Regions from separate parts of the Paenibacillus sp. 11B genome, predicted to be linked through region 2. Evidence: predicted binding sites of a transcription regulator. Region 2 holds the regulator's gene; each other region holds the start of a gene.
The links. Region 2 encodes Rex, which represses fermentation and respiration genes when NADH is low (regulators of the CRP and FNR family bind a similar motif). Its sites were predicted from a motif close to TTGTGAAATATTTCACAA; they were not measured.
Positions count from the first base shown of each region.

Region 1: the regulator Rex is predicted to act here: its motif matches at 3,038-3,055, upstream of Q0V21_RS20415 (cytochrome ubiquinol oxidase subunit I).
Region 3: the regulator Rex is predicted to act here: its motif matches at 1,336-1,353, upstream of nadA (quinolinate synthase NadA).

Region 1 is NZ_JAUKNS010000004.1:771,752-778,046, forward strand. Features, by position in the region: gene cydD (thiol reductant ABC exporter subunit CydD) at 1-498, opposite strand, end outside; gene cydB (cytochrome d ubiquinol oxidase subunit II) at 500-1,516, opposite strand; gene Q0V21_RS20415 (cytochrome ubiquinol oxidase subunit I) at 1,500-2,915, opposite strand; gene Q0V21_RS20420 (hypothetical protein) at 3,343-4,638, shown strand; gene Q0V21_RS20425 (glycosyltransferase) at 4,638-5,630, shown strand; gene Q0V21_RS20430 (glycosyltransferase family 4 protein) at 5,632-6,295, shown strand, end outside.
Region 2 is NZ_JAUKNS010000001.1:690,158-696,452, reverse strand. Features, by position in the region: gene dinG (ATP-dependent DNA helicase DinG) at 1-2,310, shown strand, start outside; gene Q0V21_RS02990 (redox-sensing transcriptional repressor Rex) at 2,554-3,207, shown strand; gene Q0V21_RS02985 (amidohydrolase) at 3,194-4,498, shown strand; gene Q0V21_RS02980 (cell wall elongation regulator TseB-like domain-containing protein) at 4,540-5,070, shown strand; gene Q0V21_RS02975 (hypothetical protein) at 5,374-5,901, shown strand; gene Q0V21_RS02970 (AAA family ATPase) at 5,894-6,295, shown strand, end outside.
Region 3 is NZ_JAUKNS010000012.1:14,367-20,661, reverse strand. Features, by position in the region: gene ftsH (ATP-dependent zinc metalloprotease FtsH) at 1-1,126, shown strand, start outside; gene nadA (quinolinate synthase NadA) at 1,425-2,363, shown strand; gene nadB (L-aspartate oxidase) at 2,400-4,019, shown strand; gene nadC (carboxylating nicotinate-nucleotide diphosphorylase) at 4,016-4,882, shown strand; gene Q0V21_RS31970 (type III pantothenate kinase) at 4,889-5,659, shown strand; gene hslO (Hsp33 family molecular chaperone HslO) at 5,755-6,295, shown strand, end outside.

The sequences.
Region 1 (6,295 bases), on a different contig from region 2:
CAGGATAGGCAGCGTCAGCGTCAAAATCACCCCGGACATCATATCCAGCTTGAAGACGTACAACAGAATAACGATTGGCGTGAATCCCATCCCCAGCATTCGAGGAATAAACAGTTCCAGATACGTCTTATACTGGGCTGTTCCTTCGCGCGCCAACGTTACCAGGTGCCCTGTTCCCTCCGTTTTGGCATAACGCGGCCCCAGCCGAAACCACTGAAGCACCATCTGCTGGCGCAGATCGTTTCCTGTCTTCTCCGCAAATCTTGAAGCAATGAGCTGCAACCAGAAGGAGATGGCATAGCGGGCGGCAAAAGCAGCCAGGAACCACAGCAGCACCGGGTACTGCTCCGTTACGGTTGAACCTTCAAACAATGCCGTAATGGACTGTGCCAGCCATTTGGCCTGCATGATAATCGTCATCGCCTGCAACAGCACCAGCGCTGAGGCCAGCGCGAGTACCGGACGGATGCCCGGCAGCTTCAGCAGCCCCCGTCCCATCTCAGTACTCCAGGTGATGCTGATCGTTCAGACGTTTGCGGAAAATGTAATAACTCCAGATCTGATAGCCGAGTACAAACGGAAGCAGCGTACAAGCCACAATTGTCATCACTTTCAGCGAATATGCACCGGATGAAGCATTATAGACCGTCAGGTCAAACGCCGAACCCATTGAACTCACCATGACCCTTGGGAACAGACCGATGAATACGGAGGCAAACGCGATCGCAATCACGGCTCCTGTCATGCCGAAGGCCCATGCTTCACGCTTCTGACGCACGAAGTAAGCCGCCAAACCCAATGCAGCAGCACCCAGGACAACCATAATCCAGAGTGCCCAGCCGCGTACGGCGAACACATCGGTCATGAAGTATGTCATCACAGCGTAGATCGCGAGGATCGCGGCCAGCGGTAGCATCAGCTTTTTGGCCATATTCAGGGCACGTTCTCTAAGATCTCCGACGGTCCGCAAGGAAGCAAACAGCAGACCATGGACCAGACATAACAACGTCACGCTCAACCCACCTACCACCGTATACGGATTGACGATGTCCAGGAAGCCGGGGCGAAGCTGCATCTGCGCATCAATAGGTAGGCCTTTCATCAAGGTAGCGAAAACAACCCCGAACAAGAACGGCAGTAACGCACTGGAGACTACGATGATGATGTCCCAAGTTTTGCGCCAGCGTTCATGTCTCATCTTGCTGCGGAACTCAAAGGCAACTCCGCGGCCGATCAAGGCCAGCAGCACCACCACCAGCGGCAGATAAAAACCGCTGAACAGCGTGGCGTACCAGTGCGGGAAGGCAGCAAACATTGCACCCCCCGCCGTAATCAGCCAAACCTCATTGCCATCCCAGAACGGACCGATCGAGTTGATCAGCGTACGACGTTCACGATCCGTTTTGCCGATGATTGCAGTGGACATGCCCACACCAAAATCAAAACCTTCCAGAAAGAAAAAACCAACAAACAAGACGGCAATCAGCAAAAACCACAACTCACTTAGTGACAACAGAATAACCCCCATCCACGCCGAACGGATCGGCCGATTCATCATGCTCCTCCGGCTTTTCGACTGCATATGGCCCGGCCTTGATTTCACGAACGAACAGATAAACCATCACAATGCCGAGAACCGTATAAGCTGCTGTAAACGCAATGGTGGAGAACAATATCTGTCCTGCGCTTACGTTCGGGGATACCCCGGCTGCAGTCGTCATGTAGCCGAATACCGTCCAAGGCTGCCTTCCTACCTCAGTCATAATCCAGCCTGACGTATTGGCGATAAACGGCAGGGAGATGGCGAACACCATCAGACGCATAAACCACTTGCCTGCTCCCTCTAACCTCCGGCGCATCGTCAGGAATGTACCGTATATAGCCAGCAAAATCATCAATCCACCCGCAGCAATCATGATGCGGAAGCTCCAGAATGTCGTCCGGACTGGTGGAATATAGTCGCCTGGTCCATACGTTTGCTCGTACTCCGCTTGCAGTTCTTTCATGCCTTTGACACTGCCGGAGAACTTGCTATAGGACAGATAACTGAGTAATCCAGGGATCTTGATCTCGCCGGAATTCTCCTGTTTGTTCGGATCGATAAAAGCCACCACCGTCCATGGTGCAGGGTCTTCCGTCGTCGTCCATGTTCCTTCACTGGCGGCCATTTTCATCGGCTGCGTCTCCACCAGATATTGCGCCTGGAAGTGACCCGAGAAAGCAACCCCCAACGAGGAAACCAGGCCAATAATGATGGCAATGTTAAATGATTTGCGGAAAATCTCCACATCCTGCTTCTTCATCAGCTTGTAAGCACTAATGCCGGTTACGACAAATGCCCCTGTCATCAAGGCACCAAAAATCGTGTGCGGGAACTCCACCAGCAGTTGACCATTGGTAATCAGTGCAAAGAAATCATTCATCTCGGCACGGCCATTATTAATCTCGAAGCCTACCGGGTGCTGCATGAATGAATTGGCTGCCAGAATCCAGAGCGCAGACAGAAATGTGCCGACAAATACCAGCCAGATACAGGCCAAGTGCACTTTCTTGGACAAGCGATCCCATCCGAAAATCCAGAGGCCAATAAAGGTAGACTCCATAAAAAACGCCAGCAGGGCTTCCACAGCCAGTGGCGCACCAAATACGTCCCCAACAAAGCGGGAGTACTCCGACCAGTTCATGCCGAACTGGAATTCTTGCAGAATGCCTGTGACCACACCGACAGCAAAGTTAATCAGAAACAATTTGCCCCAGAATTTGGCCATCGTTTTGTAAACTTCCTTACCCTTCACTACGTACAACGTCTCCATAATCGCTACCAGCAGCACAAGACCGATGGACAGCGGCACAAAAAAGAAATGGAAAATCGTTGTGAGCGCATATTGGATACGCGATAACATGATCGGATCCATACCGTTACCCCTTCTTTCTGTTCCTTCGCAGTTTTCGTATTTGGCATTGAAGCCCCTTCTTCAGTTTCTGTCAGCCAAACACGTATTGATGAACGTATTGTGCCAGATAGACTATTTTATACATGTGACAATTATCACAAACCCTGCCATGACAACAAAAAAAAGTGACGATGGTCACACAATAGAAAAAATTAAGCCTATTCTTTGGGCTTGCCAGCTTCCTCTATTCGCGGAAGATGCTCATGTTTGGGACGGAACGCCCATATGTTAGTGTCAGGCATAAAATACACTGTGCAAAAAAGGCATTACATATTGAACCATTGGTTTCATTGATATCATTCAAAGCAACGACGATCCAAAAATCTGCGATGACGTTGCTTCAATTCTTGAACGGACAAAAATGCAAATCAAGTGAGGTGATTTATTGATGGAAGAGTTGTCCCCAATCCCGGACGCGGAGCCGTATTACGGGGTAGTTGCAGAATCAGGTACGGCTCTGCCTGCCTTTCGTTATGTTCTTTTCCCCCGAAAGGGAGGGTGGTCTGCTTTTCCCTATCCAGACATCGCTGCTCTGATGGTCGCGGAAGGGCCTGTCTACTATGTCAGCTGCCTGGAGCGCTCCGAGGAAATGCCTGCGAATATCACTGTCATCACACTTCCCGAAGCTGAACAATTGTTGCAGGAGCCCCGAACGGTTGCAGTGGTTGCTCATCCCTACTGGCTGACCGCCTCAGCCTCACTCAATCCGGAGCTTTGTATTGTACTTCTTCCCGAGCCGGTTGGTGAAGAAGCGGAGTCCCCCTTGTGGGAAAGCTGCATTTCAAGACTGGTCGGAATCGCCGATCTGGTGGGCACCACTTCAGAAACACGCTATATGAAGCTGGTATTCCAGGGTGTACGTGCCATCTGGCTAAATGGAGAAGATACCTCTCCTGCTGGTGTCATGCAAAAGGATGATCTCGAAGTGCCTCTCCGGGACTATGAACTGCTATTCCTGCATGCGCTGCGACAGACCCTCTCGGGTGTTCAGGATACGGTTACCCAGCTGCAATGCAGTGTGCGCGCCGACTTCTATCGTCAGCTTCGCTCCAAAGCAGGAGCGCATGAGACGATTTCCTTTTTGCTGGCCGCCTATGAATATATGCTCGAAGATTCCAGAGCGGTCGCTTCGCTCAAGGAGGCCTTCTCCCACGCAGTATTAAACGGCCGCAATGATTGTGTGAGCTCCCACTATCGATTCCTATCCGCTATTCATGCGAGGACCGGGGAAATCGAGAATGCGTTGCAGGTGTATGGAATCAGCGCTGGCAACGAGCAGGAACGACACCATTATGAACAGCTCTGCCGCTGGCTGGAGGCCGGGGAGAACCAGCTCGTCCAGGCTGAACTGCTGCGTCTGAATGATGATTACGGAAACGCATTGCACATTTTGGATGAACTCGGCGGCGAAACGGCACGACATTGGAAATTTCGTATCTATCAGGAGACTGGGCGTGTGGAAGATGCATTGGATTTGGTGCACACAGTGGATATTCAGGATAATGCCAGCCGACAGGACTATCGGCAGTTATCGGGTCTAACCCTGGCTCTGCGAGGAGAACGGCACGGAGCGGTGAGACAATTTTTGGAGATGGCGCTGGAGGATGAAGATGCTCTTGCCCAGATCGTCGAGATGGAGCTGCTGGATCATGCCGTCCAGCAATTGCTGGGGGAGGTGCCATAATGATGCTGGACCCGAAGAAACGCAGACAACATGTGAATGGACCAATTGTGCATAGGGATATACGATCCGAGACAACTCGTACTCTAACGGAAGCGCCGCAATCACCGCACGCTGAGCCACTGGAAACTGGCGATAGCCATCTGGAAAATGCGCTGAGTCCGTTGGATATCCGAAGTGAAACCCATCAAAGATATAGCACAGAGCACCCAGGAAATCAGGATGCTGTAAAGCACAAGGATACAGGCGTATTCAGAGAGCCGTTCTCGATTCGTCGGGTTCGTAAAAGTCAGGACAATAAACTGACCGCCATGCTACAGGTGCGTAACGAGCGCGGACGATATCTGGAGGAAGTGCTGGACGATCTGAGTGAATTCGTGGATGAAATTGTCATTGTGGATGATGCCAGCACAGATGGAACACCAGATATATGCAGGGCCTATCCAAAGGTCGTTCGCCTGGAAGTGTTGGAAAAGCCGTTATTTGCGGAGGAATGGCGCTTACGTAACGCTCTGTGGCAGGCAGCGGCAGGAACCTCGCCGGACTGGTTGCTCTCGGTCGATGCCGATGAGCTGTACAGTGCGGAAGCCAAGAAAGCGATACGCGCTCTGATTAACCAGGATCATTCGGACTGGATTGCTTTCCGTTTCTACGATATGTGGGGCGGCCGAACCCACTATCGGGAAGATGATCTTTGGGGGCTTCACCGACGGCATACCGCTTCCTTGGTCCGTTATATGCCGGGTTATCCCTACTTTTATCCGCAGCAAAATCATCATGTGCCTCGCCTTCCCTTGCCCTGCACCGTATTGCCCGGAATCAGCACGGAGTTGAAGGTTCAGCATCTTGGCTGGGCAGGAAGTCTGGAGGATCGGGTTCGGAAATACTTGCGTTACAAACGAATTGATCCACACGGCGAGTGGGGCAGCCTGGAGCACTATGAATCGATTCTTGATCCGGAGCCCCGACTGATTCCGTGGAAGGAGGAGCAGTGAGATGGGCGTGGTCAGCATATTGACACACAGCTTCACCGATGGATATAACCGCGAATTCAGCCGGGTGTTCGGGGGCGGGCTGGAGCGATACGTCCTTGATTTGTGCAGCGTAATCCGCGGATTGGGACACATTCCCGAGGTGCACCAGTTGTCCTATTTTGAAGCATTTCAGACTCGTACGGAACAGATTGATGTATATGGATATGCCTACGATATGAATGATGTGCCTGAAGCTTTTGCCCGAATGGCCGCAGCAGCACGGGGACCTGTAATCTATGCAAGCTGCCTGTGGCAGCCCATTGCTTACAAGCCGGGCAGTCTCGGCATCTGCCACGGGATTAACTGGGATCGTCCTGCGTTGCCGCTCGAAACCAAGCAGCAAGTTGCTGAACATATCCAGCTGGCACTGGATGGACTTGTACGCATTGTGTCGGTAGATTCGCATTTTCAGACCTTTTGCCGTGCTGCTTGTACGTTTACCGATCCTGGTCAGGTTGTACTCATTCCCAATGCAGTGGATACCTCCTACTTCACGCCTGCTCCGCCAAGGCGTACGTTCGAGCATGAACAGGAAGAGGAATGGCTGGCTGCATGGAAGAAAGATCTTGCGAGCTATGAAGATCATGCTGGAGCCATCATCTCCGGGTTGAATGCTGCATCACTCG
Region 2 (6,295 bases):
GATAGTGACTTGGGTTGGTTCTTCGACGGAATGCGTACTGAGAAGGAATCAGAGCCGATTCAGGACCTGGATGGTCATACGTATTATCGCCAGCTCGCCCTGAACGTGAGTGACTGGACTGATATAGGTTCACCACGTGATGAGCGGGAGGGTAACCCGCTGGAAAACGTAAGTTTCGAGCAGTTTATGGATCAGGTTAGAGATAACCTGAAGGAGACGCTGGACCATTATGAGGAGCGTGAGGCACAAACTCAGATGTTCAGCAGTGTACGACAAGCGTTGGATGAAGAGAAGCATCTATTGATTGAAGCTGGAACGGGTACAGGCAAATCGCTTGGTTATTTGTTGCCTGCCATCTATGAAAGTGTGAAACAGGAACAGAAAGTAATGGTCAGTACACATACCATCAACCTGCAGGAGCAATTGAGAGAGCGGGATATTCCTATGCTGACCCAAGTGGTTCCGTTCCCGTTCAAGGCAGCGGTGTTCAAAGGACGTGGGCACTATCTGTGTCTGCGTAAGTTTGAGCATAAAATCAATAAACGTGAATTCGCTACACCGAAAGAGGATTATTTTACAGCAGCTCAGATGATTGTCTGGCTTACCCAGACGGAGACTGGAGACGACGAGGAGCTTAATCTAAGCGGGCGCGGTGGAGACTTCTGGGAGACGGTACAGAGTGAGTCTGAATCCTGTCTTGGACGCTCCTGTCCTTGGTTCCGCAAATGTTTCTATCATCGGGCCAAACATGAAGCCGGGCTGTCCGATATCGTCATTACGAATCATTCGAAATTGTTTACGGATGTCAAAGCAGCACATCAGCTGCTGCCAGCCTACGAAAGTCTTGTCATTGATGAAGCACATCATCTGGAGGATGTAGCAGGTAAGCATCTTGGTCTTCACATGAAGTATTTTACGTTGGTTCATACATTGACCCGACTGTTTAAAGATAGCCGTAATGGCCAACTGCCGATGCTTCGTTCTCAACTGTCGGGTCATGAAAAATCGGTACAGTGGAGCTCCATGATCGATCAGATGTTCCCGCTTGCCGTTGAAGTTAAGGAGATATGGGATCGACTAAGCGATACACTGTTCGGCCTGCTGCCTGAACGTAGCGATGCTTCTCCAGGCGAGACTGGACAATTTTCACTTAGACTGAAGCCTTCGCAAAAACCGGCTAAATGGCAGGAGTTGCAGGATGTAGAAAACCAAATCTATGTAACCCTAGGCGATTTGATTCGTAAAGGCGACAAGCTGCTGCTTGAAGTGAAAGAAGATCAGGATGATTATCAGTCCGATAGTCTGATTACGGATATCTCAGGACTGCTCAAGGACTTGGCAACGATCAAGGATAATCTGCGTTTCTTCATGCGCATGGATGATGCCAATACCGTGTACTGGATGGAGGCTAGCGGCCAATTCCGCAGTAAATCACTGCAGCTCTATGCCGTTCCTGTCGATGTCAGTGCGCAATTGAAGGATATGTTCTTTGATAAAAAGAAAAGCGTTGTGCTTACATCGGCTACGCTCTCCGTTGACAAGTCATTTCAATTCATGATCGAACAGCTGGGCTTGCAGGAAGCTGCCGAGAATAACCGCTTGTTGACATCCATGCTGCCGTCACCATTCAACTATCGCGAACAGGCCCTGCTCGTCATTCCGCGTGATTTCCCAAGTGTGAAGGGCAGTGTAGGTGATGCCCACTTTGTGGATATGCTCGTGCATTCGCTCGCGGAAACGGCTATCGCCACTCGTGGACGCATGATGGTGCTGTTCACCTCCTACCGCATGCTGCGCCAGGTCTATGACCCGCTTAAGGAGGCCTTGTCAGGTAATGATATCTCTTTGCTCGGGCAAGGGGTGGACAGCGGCAGCCGTTCCAAGCTTACACGTCGCTTCCAAGATGCGAAAGCGACTGTACTTCTTGGCACAAGCAGCTTCTGGGAAGGAGTGGACATTCCCGGAGAGGCTCTGACCTGTCTTGCAATTGTCAGACTGCCGTTCCAGCCACCCAATCATCCATTAGTTGAAGCAAAGAGTGAGCTTTTGCAACAACAGAAGAAAAATCCGTTTATGAAGCTGTCCGTGCCGCAAGCCGTTATCCGCTTCAAACAGGGATTCGGCAGACTGGTTCGTACGGGTAAGGACAGAGGTATTGTGATTGTATACGATACACGTGTCATTGAAGCATATTATGGCAAGTACTTTTTATATTCATTACCAGGTCCCAAAATGGAACACATGCTCACAGAGCAGATGGTTCCTCGCATTTCGGAATGGCTTGAGAGACCAACCGATGAACAGCAATAACAGCTATGCTCTGTAGCTTATATGATTGCATGAAGCCACTATTTGGCGGTAAAATTGAGCAATATCATTCATTCGTTTCATGAATAGTGAGTAAAGCGATTAAAGAAGTAATTTAAGCAATTATCCATTATATAACAAAGAGCATCCTGTTTAATTCAGTCATCTTTTTGCATCGTTTTAGACAGGGTGCTCATTCTTTTCATCTATCTATCTATCGTGGCCTTGGTAAGGGGGAGCAATTGAATGAAATCAGATAAAATTTCGGAAGCCGTGGTGCGAAGATTGCCTGTTTACTTGCGTTATTTGAATGAACTGCATCAGCGCGAAGTCAATACGGTTTCTTCACAAGAACTTGGATTGAGACTGGATTTGAATCCGGCTCAGATTCGTAAAGACCTGGCTTACTTCGGTGACTTTGGTCGTAAAGGGATCGGATATGACGTTTCATATCTCATCGAGAAGATCCGCCATATTCTGAAAATAGACCAGCAGATCAATGTAGCTCTTGTCGGAGCAGGTAATTTGGGACACGCTTTGTCCAATTACAATGCCTACCTCAAAGACAACATGAAGATTGTCGCTGTATTTGATGCCTACGGTCCGAAGATTGGAAGTCAAATTAACAGTCTGACGGTGCAACCGATGAATGAATTAACGGATTCGGTCAAAAAAGATAACATTCGTATAGGGATTATCACGGTTCCGGATACGGAAGCCCAAAATGTTGCCGATCAGTTGATTGAGTCAGGAATTGAAGCGATTCTGAATTTTGCGCCAACGATCCTGAAGACCCCGCCGCATATTCGTATTCATCATGCCGATTTTACGACGGATCTGCTTAGCCTTGCTTATTATTTGGAGAATGGAAAGGACGACGAGGAAGATGACGACAAATAGATGGGTAATTCACAACGGCAAATTTGCCGTCAGTGAGGGCACGAATTGGAAAGTGGTTCAAGGTTATATGGTTGTCGAGAATGACAAGATTGTGCATATTGGTGAGACTTTGCCGGAAGGAGACGAAAGTCTGACAAAGGTGGACGGAAAAGGACTGCTCTTCTTGCCGGGTCTGATCAATACGCATGGTCACGCGGCCATGTCGCTTCTGAGAGGTCATGGAGATGATTTGGCATTACAAGTATGGTTGCAGGAGAAAATGTGGCCAATGGAAGCCAAAATGACGTCTGAAGACGTATATTGGGGCACATCACTTTCCGTACTTGAAATGTTGAAAGGTGGAACAACAGCATTCCTGGATATGTATGATCATATGGATCAGGTTGCAAAAGTGGTGGAACAATCCGGCGTTCGGGCTGCTCTGGCACGTGGGGTAATCGGACTTTGCTCAGCGGAAGAACAACAGCGCAAGCTGGAAGAATCCGCAGCATTTGCCCGTCAATGGAATGGACAAGCAGACGGAAGAATTACAACCGTAATTTCTCCACACGCACCTTACACTTGTCCTCCAGATTACATAGAGAAGCTGGTACAGGTTGCTCATGACCTGAATCTGCCTTTGCATACGCATATGTCTGAAACGCTTCGTGAAGTGGAACAGAACGTGGCTGATTACGGTCAACGTCCGGTTGCACATCTGGAGAAGCTAGGATTTTTCTCCCGTCCATCTCTGGTTGCACATGCGGTACATCTGAATGATGAAGAGATCGAAATTCTTGCATCACATGATGTAGCAGTTTCCCACAATCCAGGCAGTAACCTGAAATTGGCTTCGGGTGTTGCACGAGTACCTGATCTGCTGAAAGCAGGGGTGACCGTGTCCCTCGGAACAGATGGACCAGCAAGTAACAATAACCTCGATATGTTTGAAGAGATGAGACTTGCTGCTTTGATTCACAAAGGTGTGTCCGGTGACCCTACCGCAGTGCCAGCAGGGGAAGCACTTCTGCTTGGAACTTCGTATGGTGCCAAATCCATATTCCTGAACAATACAGGAGCACTGCAAACAGGCATGAAGGCTGACTTCATCGCCTTGAATATTGAACAGGCCCATTTCTATCCGCATACGGATCTGATTTCCCATACCATATACTCCGCATCAGCCAAAGATGTAGAGCATGTGTGGGTGGATGGTAAACAAGTGGTTAAACATGGCGAATGTCTTACGATGGATGAAGAGCGTATTTTGCGTGAGTCTCAACTGGCATTTGACGGTCTGCTTGCCCGTTAATTCCAAGGACAGCATCGTCATAGGGAAAGGAAGTTCGGCTTTTGAAGAAAAAAAAGAAGTGGATATGGATTTCGCTGCTGCTCCTGGTTCTGATTCTGTTTGGACTTCAGCGTTATTATGTCTATGTTACTCAGGATCAGCGCAAGGAAGAGGCGTTGGCCATACAGGCGGCCCAGGAACAGGTCGGTATTACGTCACACGAAGACCTGCGTAAGTATGTCTGGGGGCAAAAAGACGGCGGAGACAACATATACTGGACCCTGATCGGTAAAAATAAGGATAACCAGGATGTATTGGTGTGGATCAAGTTTGATGAAAATAACAAGCCTGTGACAGGGACCAATGCGGTGCACAGTGAACTGCTGAAGAACGGCATGTCTGAAGCACAGATTCGAAATCGGTTCAGCTCTGAAGTTCCAGGCGGGGAGATCAAACGAATCATGCCAGGTGTTGTGAATGGAATCTATGTATGGCAAGTGTATTATAACGATGCTACTCACAATTATTATAGGTTTTACCGCTTTAGTAACGGGGAACAGGTTGACCTGGTCTATACGATTCCGAATAGCTAGAATCAGCAGACGTACTATTTTCTAAAAAGAATACAGTAAAGAACCGGCAGACGGAAACCCGACTGGACCGGTTCTTTGACGTGTTTTCTTGATCATTTTGGATTTGAATAGTTAAAATTAATAATTTATTCATATTTTCGCCTTAGATATTGTATATACGATGTGATATACTCAAATATGTATTCAAGGATACATCATACACAAATAAATCCTGTTAGACACATCACAGGACTTTACGTACACATATTCATATTCTTGCCTACAAGCTATAGAATGGGCCAAATTATAGGAGGGGTGACTCACTTGAAGATAAAAGTATTGCCTATTGCTCTGACTGCCGTCATTTCAGCCGTTGTGTTGTTTGGAGGTTGGTTTGTGTATCGTCATGTGGCTGTGCAAAGCCCAATTGAAAAGATGGTTACCCAGTACGATGGAGTCAATGATGTACAATTAACTATTAACCACAATGATGTACAGTTGAAACTCGATCTGCAGCCGGATGTTGATTTGGGCAGGTTGGTACAATATATTCACAAAGAAGGACAAACCCTGATTGGCACTCGTTCGTTGAAGCTGGATGTCGTGGATCATTCCAACGAAGCGCTGGAAAGCTGGTGGGGTAGCGCCATGTTTACCGTAGCTCAGGCTATGGAGAGCAAACAATACACCGAGATTACACCGACCTTGTCTAAAATGGCTACGAATGGGATCAAGGTAAACACAGCCATGGATGACAATAATGTATATGTCAGCCTCAGAGATGGAGATGCCAGCAAGTTTATTATTCTACCGCGTGTGCCCGGTCAGATAGGAGTGTGGCCAAATGCCTAAATGGACGAAAGAAATTGCCATTGGATTTGTACCCGTATTAATTATCTTTCTCGCTTTTATCGGTGTAAACATGATTCCCATTCTGATCGCTGCAATGATTGTGGGAGCTTTGCTGCTCATGATGCAAATGCGTGGTGGAATTACGGTGGGTGCGGGTCAGGAACGCAAACGCAAGAAAAAAGGACCGTCCAAGCTGACTTTTGAAGAAATTGGCGGTCAGGAGAGTGCGAAGCAGGAGCTGAGGGAAGCGCTTGATTTTCTCATTCGACATGAGGAAATTCAGAAGTTTGGTATTCGTCCTTTGAAAGGGATTTTGCTCACAGGTCCTCCTGGAACAGGCAAAACCTTGATGGCCAAAGCTGCTGCTCATTATACCGACTCTGTTTTTGTAGCT
Region 3 (6,295 bases), on a different contig from region 2:
CATCGTTGCTGCAACGAACCGTGCAGATATTCTGGACCCTGCCTTGCTTCGTCCAGGACGTTTTGACCGTCAAATTACGGTGGATCGCCCTGACGTGAGAGGCCGTGAAGCGGTTCTGAAAGTACACTCACGCAACAAGCCACTCACTAAAGATGTGAAGCTGGACATCATCGCGAAGCGTACTACAGGATTCTCCGGTGCAGATTTGGAAAATCTCTTGAATGAAGCGGCATTGCTTGCGGCACGTCGTAATCGCAGAGATATTTCCATGAAAGAAGTTGACGAGGCGATCGACCGTGTCATCGTTGGTACGGAGAAGAAAAGCCGTGTTATCAGTGACCGTGAGAAACGTATTGTTGCTTATCATGAAGCAGGCCATACCATTGTAGGTTACTTCCTGGAACATGCCGATATGGTACATAAAGTTACCATTATTCCGCGCGGACGTGCGGGTGGATATGTAATCATGTTGCCAAAAGAAGATCGTATGCTTGTTACCAAGCAAGAATTGCTGGACAAAATTACTGGACTCCTTGGCGGCCGTGTTTCCGAAGAACTGTTTATCGGTGAAATCGGTACAGGTGCTTACAGTGACTTCCAACAAGCGACGGGTATCGTCCGTAGCATGGTTATGGAGTACGGTATGAGTGAGAAGCTGGGACCTATGCAGTTCGGTAGTTCGCAGGGACAGGTATTCCTGGGTCGTGATATCGGTCACGAACAGAATTACTCAGATTCCATTGCTTACGAGATCGATCAGGAAATGCAACGCTTCATCAACGAATGTTATGAGAAGTGTAAAGACTTGCTCGTTAAACATTCCAAAGAAGTGCATCTGATCGCTCAAACGTTGCTGGAAGTGGAGACATTGGAAATGGATCAGATCAAGCAATTGATCGAGACAGGTGCCCTGACTCCAAAAGATGAGAACAGCAACGATGGAGAAGGTACGCCTAGCGAAGGCGGAGAAGCGATCATCGACAACATCGGTGATGTACGCGTCCGTATCCAAGGCAAAGATGAAACGCCTGAGCCGCCAGCCGGAGATATTCCTAACGAAGCTCCGAATCTGGACAAAGGAAGCAGCAATGACCCGGATGATGGTGGAACGAAGCCAACATCTTAATGTATAACAACCATCTGTCTATAGTGACAGATGACAAAGAGAGCCCGCGGGCTCTCTTTTTTTTATGGATTAATTCAAATTGTAGAGATAATGATAACCGGGAGCTTTAGGGCGTACTACGTAGGAAATGGGCGGTTATGCCCTTGTTCTAGGTCGTTTTCATTTATTGACAGAGTCGTGAACGTTGTGTACATTAGGTGTTAAACCGCTTGTGATTCGTTTCTCAAGCGAAAATAACGACATGGATTTGCCATATGAAACAGCGTATGAGGCTGTCCCGATAAGGAGAGGATCACAGGTGGAAGCTCTGGCTTTAGAGCGCAAGGCTGAGATGAACCGGGAGCTGCGCGAGCGGCTGATGGAGTTGAAGAAGGAACGGAATGCCATTATTCTAGCCCATTATTATCAACGTGACGAGGTGCAGGAGGTCGCTGACTTCCGAGGGGATTCGTTCCTGTTGGCTCAGAAGGCAGCACAAACCGATGCGGATGTTATCGTTTTCTGTGGAGTTCATTTTATGGGTGAAAGCGCTAAAATTCTTGCTCCTAACAAAACGGTGATTATCCCTGACGAGCGTGCAGGCTGCCCAATGGCAGACATGGTGAACGTTGAAGGCTTACGTAAATTGAAAGCACAGCACCCGAATGCCAAAGTTGTAACGTACATCAATTCATCAGCTGAGATCAAGGCGGAGACCGACATCTGTTGTACATCGGCCAATGCTGTCAGAGTCATTCAATCTGTTGATTCCGATGAAATCATCTGGGTGCCAGATAAAAATCTGGGACATTATGTGCAACAACATACAGACAAGAAAATGATTATCTGGGAAGGTTACTGCAATACCCACGATATGCTGACGGTCAAAGACGTGGTTGAGATGAGAGCGAAGCATCCTAATGCCGAGTTCGTTGTTCACCCGGAATGTCGTCCTGAAGTTGTCGAGATGGGTGATTTCGTAGGAAGCACAACCGCCATTCTGGAATATTGTAAAAATTCGTCCGCTAAGGAATTTATCGTAGGCACCGAGGATGGTACAGGATACCAGCTGCGTCTGGATAGCCCGGATAAACAATTCCACTTTGCTACCAAGTTCCTCGTATGTCCGAACATGAAGGTTAATAACTTGAAAAAGCTGGTTAAATGTCTGGAAACGATGAAGCCGCAAATTTACGTGCCACCAGCCGTTGCAGATAAAGCCAGAGAATCACTAGAGCGCATGTTACTGGTGAAGTAGCATGCGCTACTCTTGCTCCAAGACAGGTGAACTAACATGATACCGCAATATTTAGTGGATTTTGATCTGTCCGCGCTGCCGATGGTGGAGACGGATGTGCTGGTTATTGGTTCAGGCATTGCTGGTTTGTTTACTGCGATCAAGGCGAGCGAACAACGCAGTGTATTGATGATCACGAAGAAGTCGTTACTTGAAAGTAACACCCGGTATGCGCAGGGGGGCATTGCTGCGGTTATTGCTGAGGATGATTCACCTGCCTACCATTTGCAGGATACACTTGTTGCAGGAGCGGGATTATGCCGCTCCGAAGCAGTAGAAGCATTGGTGAACGAGGGCCCGGACGGAGTGAAGGAACTGATTCGTCTGGGTACTTTGTTTGATCTGGAGAACGGCGAGTTGGCGTTGACGCAGGAGGGTGCGCACAGCCACCGCCGTATTTTGCATGCCAATGGGGATGCAACGGGATATGAGATTGTACGTGCGCTGGCTGCACAGGCGAATGAACATCCTGGGGTTGAAGTGTGGGATGAGCATTTTGTCATTGACCTGATTACAGAGCAGGGAGAATGTATAGGTGCGTTGGTTCAGAAGGCTGATGGTTCGCAAGTATTTGTGAAGGCAGAGGCAACCGTACTATGCTCTGGCGGGGCTGGGCAATTGTATCGATACACAACTAATCCGGAAGTGGCCACTGCAGATGGTGTGGCGATGGCCTATCGTGCCGGAGCGGTTGTCCGGGACATGGAGTTTATTCAGTTCCACCCGACCTCCCTTTGTTATCCAGGGGCACCACGCTTCCTGGTGTCCGAGGCTGTACGTGGCGAAGGAGCCTATTTGCGTAATGTGAAAGGCGAGCGCTTCATGGAACGGTATCATGCACAGCTTGAACTGGCACCCCGTGATATCGTAGCCCGGGCTATCGTCAGTGAAATGGAATCGACGAACAGTACATTTGTATATCTGGATATCACTCATGAGCCGGCAGAGATGATTAAACATCGGTTTCCTACCATCTATGAGACTTGCATGCGTTATGGGCTGGATATGACAACAGACTGGATTCCAGTCGCTCCTGCTGCACATTACATGATGGGCGGAGTGAAGACGGATCTTAGCGGAGAGAGCAGTATCGGCAGGTTATTTGCCTGCGGGGAAGTATCTTCTACAGGAGTACATGGAGCTAATCGACTGGCGAGTAACTCTCTGTCCGAAGCGATCGTATTTGGACGGAGAATCGTTGATCGTATTCAATCCTTGCCTCCGCTTGCTCCTATACAGACAACGATTCCCGCATCAACAAGCTTTCGTAGGGGAAGACAGGGAGAGCAGAAACCGGTGTCCGAAAGACGCCTGCGTCTGCAAAAAATGATGGTGCGTCAGGTGGGACTGCGCCGCAATGGCGCAAACCTGCAAGGAGCAATGGAGAAACTGCAACAGGAATTGCAATTTTTTGATCAGAAGTTTACTCACAAAGAAGAGATGGAATATGCCAACCTGTTGACCTGTGCCTGGTTGGTTACCACGGGAGCATTACACCGTGAGGAAAGTCGGGGAGCCCACTACCGTGAGGATTTCCCGCAGCGTGACGATGCCGTATGGCAGAAGCATAGTCTGCAGCAGCGAGAACAAGCGATTGTGGAGGAATTGATGTCATGATACTGAACGGATATAATGAAGGACTCATCGAATCAATCAAAAACTGGCTTCGTGAGGATGTCGGGGCAGGGGATGTTACCACAAGTGTGACGATTCCCGCTGGCAGTCAGTCCAAAGCTGTTATACATGCCAAAGACAATGGGACCATTGCAGGAATTACGGTAGCAGAACTTGTGTTTCAGGTAGTGGATCCCAGCCTTGTGTTCACACCGATGGTAAAAGACGGTGATACAGTTACGCATGGTACGATTTTGGCTGAGGTAGAAGGCAGCACACATAGCTTGCTTACAGGAGAGCGCTTGGCTCTTAACCTGCTGCAGCGCATGTCGGGTGTCGCTACCCGCACACGTACTTATGTGGATGCGTTGGAAGGCCTTTCTACACGACTGGTCGACACTCGTAAAACAACACCGGGACACCGCTTGCTTGAAAAATATGCAGTGCGGGTTGGTGGCGGAGCAAATCATCGATTCGGCCTCTATGATGCGGTCATGATTAAAGATAACCACATTAAGGGTGCAGGCGGGATTACCGAAGCAGTACAGCGTGCGCGAGCCGTCATTCCACATACGATGACCATTGAAGTGGAGACCGAAAACCTGGAACAGGTCAGAGAAGCCTTGCAGGCTGGAGCAGATATCATTATGCTGGATAACATGCACCCGGATCGGATGCGTGAGGCTGTTGCTCTTATTCGTGAGCAGGCTCCGCATGTGAAGGTTGAGGCATCAGGCAACGTCTCGCTAAATACCATTCGTGGTATTGCTGAGAGCGGAGTGGATGTAATTTCAGTTGGCAGGTTAACCTACTCTTTTGAGAGCCTGGATATCAGCCTGGATTTAAACGAAAAGAAAGAGGGGTGAACCTCTTTGATTCTTGTGGTAGACGTGGGCAACAGCAACATCGTACTCGGCGTGTATCAGGGCCGGGAGTTGCTCCACCATTTTCGCCTGAGCACATCCCGTCAGTCGACAGTGGATGAATACGGCGTATTGATTTATAATTTATTTCATATGTCGGGTATTTCAACACGCGACATTGAAGGTGTGATCATCTCATCCGTGGTTCCGCCACTGGTGAATGTGATTGAAGCCATGTGTGAGAAATACGTAGGCAAAAAACCGTTACTGGTTGGGCCTGGTATAAGAACCGGCCTGAACCTGCGGTATGAGAATCCGCGTGAAGTTGGCGCGGATCGCATTGTTAATGCAGTAGCAGCCGTTGAGAAGTATGGTGGCCCTCTCGTTGTGGTCGATTTCGGTACAGCGACTACATTTGACTGTATTGACGAGAAAGGAAATTATCTGGGCGGGGCTATCGTACCCGGCATCCATATCGCAACCGAAGCGCTCTATGAACGAGCATCCAAACTGCCTCGCATTGAACTGGAGAAGCCCAAGAAAGTTATTGGTCGCAACACCATTCATGCCATGCAGGCCGGCATTATTTATGGTTATGCAGGTCAGGTGGACGGCATTGTGGAGCGTATTCGCGAGGAAATGGGAGCCAAACCCAGAGTCATTGCAACCGGAGGCCTTGCCAAGCTGATTGCAGAAGAAACACGCAGCATCGATGAAGTGGATCCGCTGCTTACGCTTGAAGGGCTGCGTATCGTTTATGAGCGGAACCGGGAAAGGTAAGAACAGAGACGGCAAACAGCGGGCTGGGGTTACAGTCGTATATGTTATGCCGTTTTTTCTATAACTGGCAATTACGCCAAAGGAGGCTGAATGACTTGGAAAACAACAACAAGCAAGACCGGTTAATTCGCGGTACAGCAATGAATGGACGAGTTAGAGCCTTTGCTGTGCAGACGACGGAACTGGTTGAGGAACTGCGCAGAAGACATGATACGTTTCCCACGGCTACAGCTGCTATGGGGCGTACGGTTACAGCAGCAGCCATTATGGGTGCTATGCTTAAGGGAGAAGAGAAGCTGACTATTCAGGTCAAAGGCGATGGTCCTATTGGACAGGTTGTTGCCGATGCTAATGCGAAGGGTGAAGTACGTGGCTATGTAAGCAATCCGCATGTCCATCTGCCGAGCAATAGTATGGGCAAACTGGACGTTGCTGGCGCGGTCGGAACAGAAGGATTCGTGAACGTAACCAAAGATCTGGGGCTGAAAGAGCCTTATCGCGGCAGTGTACCGATTATTTCGGGAGAACTTGGTGAAGACTTTACGTACTATTTTGCCAAATCGGAGCAGACTCCTTCTGCCGTAGGTGTTGGCGTACTGGTGGATACCGACAATTCGGTGAAAGTAGCCGGTGGAT